Regions from separate parts of the Gryllotalpicola koreensis genome, predicted to be linked through region 1. Evidence: predicted binding sites of a transcription regulator. Region 1 holds the regulator's gene; the other holds the start of a gene.
The links. The regulator LexA, encoded in region 1, represses DNA repair genes until DNA is damaged. The targets are predictions, from matches to a motif close to TCGAACANNTGTTCGA.
Positions count from the first base shown of each region.

Region 1 (2,198 bases):
GCCGTTCATGTCGACGATCGCATCGATGACCTCGCGAGGGTCGTCGTGGGGCGCCACCGTCTCGGCGATCTGCCAGAGCGACTCGCCGGGGCGCACCGTCACATGCTCGATGCTCGCCGGCGCGCCGGCGGAGACTCCGCCGGCTGCCGCCGAGCCGGAGCTCACGCCGAACCAGACGGCGGCCGCGACGAGCGGCGCGGCCGCAGCGGCCACAAGCACCAGCCTGCCGCGCCGGGTGAGGCGCAGGTGCGAGCGCGCGGCGGGGGCCGCAGCCGTGCGGCGCACGGGCCCTGCAGACATGTGAACTGTGATGCTGGTCATCTCAGTACCTCTACCTTCGTCACCTGATTCGGAACGCATGTTCGACGTATTCGACATTTCCGAACCTATCTTCGATTCGATGTGAGCGCAAGCCCCGGCTCATTAGCGAAGTTATCCACCGGTTTCGGCGACTCGCTCGAACAAATCCCCTACACAGAGGGCGTTTGACGCTAATGTGTGGCTCACTGGTCGAAATGCAACCAGGGACCACTGACATTGGGGATTCACGTGACCACAGACGCCGTCAGCAAGGACACCGGCACCGCACCCAAGCGGCGCACCCGACGCCGCAAGAACCTCAGCGACAAGCAGCTCGCCATCCTCGACGTGATCAAGAAGTCGCTGGCCGCGCGAGGCTATCCGCCGAGCATGCGCGAGATCGGCGACGCCGTGGGCCTCGCCTCGCTGTCGAGCGTGACCCACCAGCTCAACCAGCTCGAGCTCTCCGGCTACCTGCGCCGCGACCCAAACCGGCCGCGCGCGCTCGAGATCCTAATCGACCCGCCCTCGCCGACCGAGCAGACCGATGACTTCGAGGCGAAGGCGCCCGTCGGTGACGCCATGCTCGTGCCGCTCGTCGGCCGCATCGCGGCCGGCGTGCCCATCACGGCGGAACAGCAGGTGGAAGAGGTCTTCCCGCTCCCCCGCCGGCTCGTCGGCAACGGCGACCTCTTCATGCTCAAGGTCGCGGGCGAGTCGATGATCGACGCAGCGATCTGCGATGGCGACTGGGTGGTCGTTCGACAGCAGCAAGACGCGATCAACGGCGACATCGTCGCCGCGATGCTCGAAGGCGAGGCAACCGTCAAGGTGTTCCGGCAGCGTGACGGCCACACCTGGCTGCTGCCGCGGAACTCCGCCTTCGAGCCGATCCTCGGGGACGAGGCGGTCGTGCTCGGCAAGGTCGTGGCGGTGCTGCGCGCCGTCTGAGCGCACTCAGAGGCTCTCGAGACTCAGGGAAGCGGCGCCGCAGCGAAGTCCGGCGCCACGAGCTCGCTGTAGCGCGTCGCGTCGATGAACGCCGCGCGCGCGAGCACCGCCAGCGGTGTCTCGTGCAGGTTGCGGGTGTAGAGATGGATGCCCGGAGCGCCGCCCTCGACCAGCCGCTCCGCCAGCCGCGCCGCGTAGTCGATGCCGACCTCGCGCTGGCCCTCGGAAGTCGTCTCCGCATCGAGCGCAGCGGCGAGGTCAGAGGGCATCGGCTCGCCGGACAGCTCAAGGCTGCGTGCGAGAGCCGGCAGCGTCGTCACGGGCATGATCCCGGGCAGAATCGGGAACTCGACCCCTGCGGCGCGCGCCCTATCGAGCAGGCGGAAGTAGTCGTCGGCGTGGAAGAACAGCTGCGTGATCGCGAGATTGGCACCGGCCGCCTGCTTCGCGAGCAAGGTGTCGATGTCCTGCTCGACGGACCGCGACGAGGGATGCCCGTTCGCGAACGCGGCCACGGCGATGACGATCCGCTCGCGGCCGTCTCGATCAAGGGTGATGCCGCGCGTGCCGGGTAAAGGCACCTCGCGCCACGGAGTGCGCTCGTGCTGCACAGCGTGGATCAGCTGGACGAGCTCGGCCCCCGAGCGAAGATCACCGGGGAAGGCGCCTTCGCTGAACCCCGCCGGGAGGTCACCGCGCACGGCGAGGAAGCTGTGCACTCCGGCATCCAGAAAGGTCCGCACGGTCTCGTGCGTGCCTTGCACGGTCGAGCCCACGCACGTGAGGTGCGCCATGGTGCGCACCTCGGGGTGGTGGTCGATCAGAAGCCTCAGCACGTCGAGCGAGGCGCCCTGCGACGACCCGCCGGCACCGTAGGTCACCGACATGAACTCCGGCCCCGCGGCCGCGAGCCGCGCGATGCGACCGGGCAGCTGCTGCGCGATCAG
Region 1 covers NZ_BAABBW010000006.1:202,051-204,248, reverse strand. Annotated here, with positions in the region: gene ABD708_RS18155 (LysM peptidoglycan-binding domain-containing protein) at 1-300, opposite strand, end outside; gene lexA (transcriptional repressor LexA) at 550-1,251, shown strand; gene ABD708_RS18145 (methylenetetrahydrofolate reductase) at 1,275-2,198, opposite strand, start outside.

Region 2 (2,198 bases), on a different contig from region 1:
CCTCTTCTTCGTCCATCTCGTCTTGGACGTGGTCGATCAGTTCTTGAGTGATGACGTGCCCCGGGACGGGGCTGAACGTCACCAGCCCGTTGGGATGACGGACGGTGCGGGGTGAAGACGCGCCCGAAGAATCGGCGCCGAGTTGGGAGATGCCCGCCGAGGCAAGCTCCGAGATCGCCTGCCCCAGCGTGATGCCCTTCAACCGCGCTCGACCGCGAGCGAAGTCGAGGACGTGCTTGTCGATATCCAATGTCGTCCTCACCCTTCCAGAGTAGGTCATCGAGCATCAGATGCATGATGCGCGATCGCACGTCAAGCCTGTCGCGGGGGCCGGCGAGGAAGCGACACAGGTGCTGCAGAATGTGGACTCCTCTCGACATCCGTCGCGGTGCAAGGGAAGAGTCGTCGCACTTCTGCTGCATGCATGCGGCGTCCGGGCCAAGGTGGCTGTGGATGTCGGCGACGGCGACCAGGTCTTCGCCGGTAGTGTTCAGGGCCGCAGTGCGAAGACGACGACGAAGCGCTCGCAGACAACGGGCATGTCCGCCGCGAAGCCGCGATCGTTCTCGGAGTGCGCGCGCCAGAACCGCTCGTGCTCGCGGCGCCAGTACGCGAGGGTGCGATCGCCTTCGCCCTCAGCCGCCGCGTGCGCTGCGTCGACCTCGTTGAACGGCGTCACCTCGACGGCGGTGGTCTCGATCACGGCGCGCGGTCGACCCGTGCTGTCGCAGATGATGCTGAAGTCTCCCGGCTCGGGGAGCGGTTCCTGCGCCGCTTCGTAGTCCCACGCGGACGACGAGGTGGCCGTCTTCACGCCGTCGAGCACGAGTGTTAGCAGTCTGTCGGCCTGAGCGGGGTCGGAGCTCGCGCCGAAGGCCCAGGCTTCGGGGCGCTCTTCGGGGAGTCGTGGAACCGCGGCGCGGGCGGCGACCCAGAAGCGCTGTAGGGGGTTGTCGCTCACGAGGTCACGCTAGCGCGGGGTGGGGTGGGTCTCTGCGTTCACAGGTGTGGTTTCGGCGGGTTGTACACATATTTGAATGTTCGGCCTTGAATGTCGGTGGCGGGTTGTAGCTTGGGGTCATGTCGATCAGTTCAGGTGTTCGTGAGCTTCCCGGCCTCGTGGCCGGAATGCTTCCGCATGCCTGCGACATCGAGAGGCTGAGCGACGGCGAGCTCACGGAGTTCGTGCGGCTCCTCGGGCAGGCGGCCGCCGTGATGCAGAGCTCCGCGGCGATCGCCGCGGCCGAGATCGAGACGCGGTCACGGCGCGAGCTGGGTCCCGAGTCACTCGCCAGGAAAGCAGGCGTCAAGTCGGGGGCCGAGCTCGTGCAGCGCCTGACCGGGTCGTCTCTCACGGATGCGCGGAAGGCCGTGCGGGTGGGCGTCCTGCTCGAGACCGCGCAGGCTGTCGCACCTGAGCCGGCCGATGCCGGGCCCCGGTCGATCGAGGTCCTCGCCGCACTGCCGGGTGCGTGGTCGGCGCCGATCGCCGTCGCGGTCAGAAACGGGTGGCTGCCGGCCGAGCACGCCGACCGGATCACCTCCGGACTCGGGCAGCCCCGCGACGACGCCTCCACCCCCGCCTACCGGCAGGCGGTCCTGCGGCTCATCGCCGACTGCTGGGACGGCGAGCTCACCCCCGAAGACGCCGGGCGTGCCGCCAAAGCCACCCGGGCGGTCCTCGACCGGGAATGGGCGCAGCAGAACGCACAGCGCCTCTACGAGCAGCGGTCCCTGAAACGCACCGTCCGCGGCGACGGGATGGTGAAGTACGACCTCCTCGTCGACCCCGCCACCGACGCCCAGATCTGGACCCCCATCCGCCGCCACCTCTCCCCCCGCCTCGGCGGCCCCAGGTTCATGACCGACGAGGAACGCGCCCGCGCGGAAGAACTCCAACAGGACGCCCGCACCAACGAACAGCTCCTCGCCGACACCTTCACGGCGTTCCTCACCGCCGGCGTCACCTCCTCCGGCGTGTTCGGGAAGTACACCCCCACCGTGACCATCGCCGTCACCACGAGTGAGCTGAAGAAAGCGATCACCGCGGATGCCGCACGCAGAAACAGCCCACCGCACGACGGACCGCCCGGTCAGCCACCCGACGCCGCCTCGGGCACGAGCACGCACCGGCCACCCGCCACACCCCCACCCGGAGCCGACGGCATCGCCTGGCTCGACGGGAGGCCCGAACCCCT
Region 2 covers NZ_BAABBW010000001.1:880,077-882,274, reverse strand. Annotated here, with positions in the region: gene ABD708_RS04210 (hypothetical protein) at 1-262, opposite strand, end outside; gene ABD708_RS04205 (ASCH domain-containing protein) at 491-961, opposite strand; gene ABD708_RS04200 (HNH endonuclease signature motif containing protein) at 1,081-2,198, shown strand, end outside.
Region 2: a site for LexA is predicted at 1,022-1,037, ahead of ABD708_RS04200 (HNH endonuclease signature motif containing protein). Genes of this name have one in related genera too.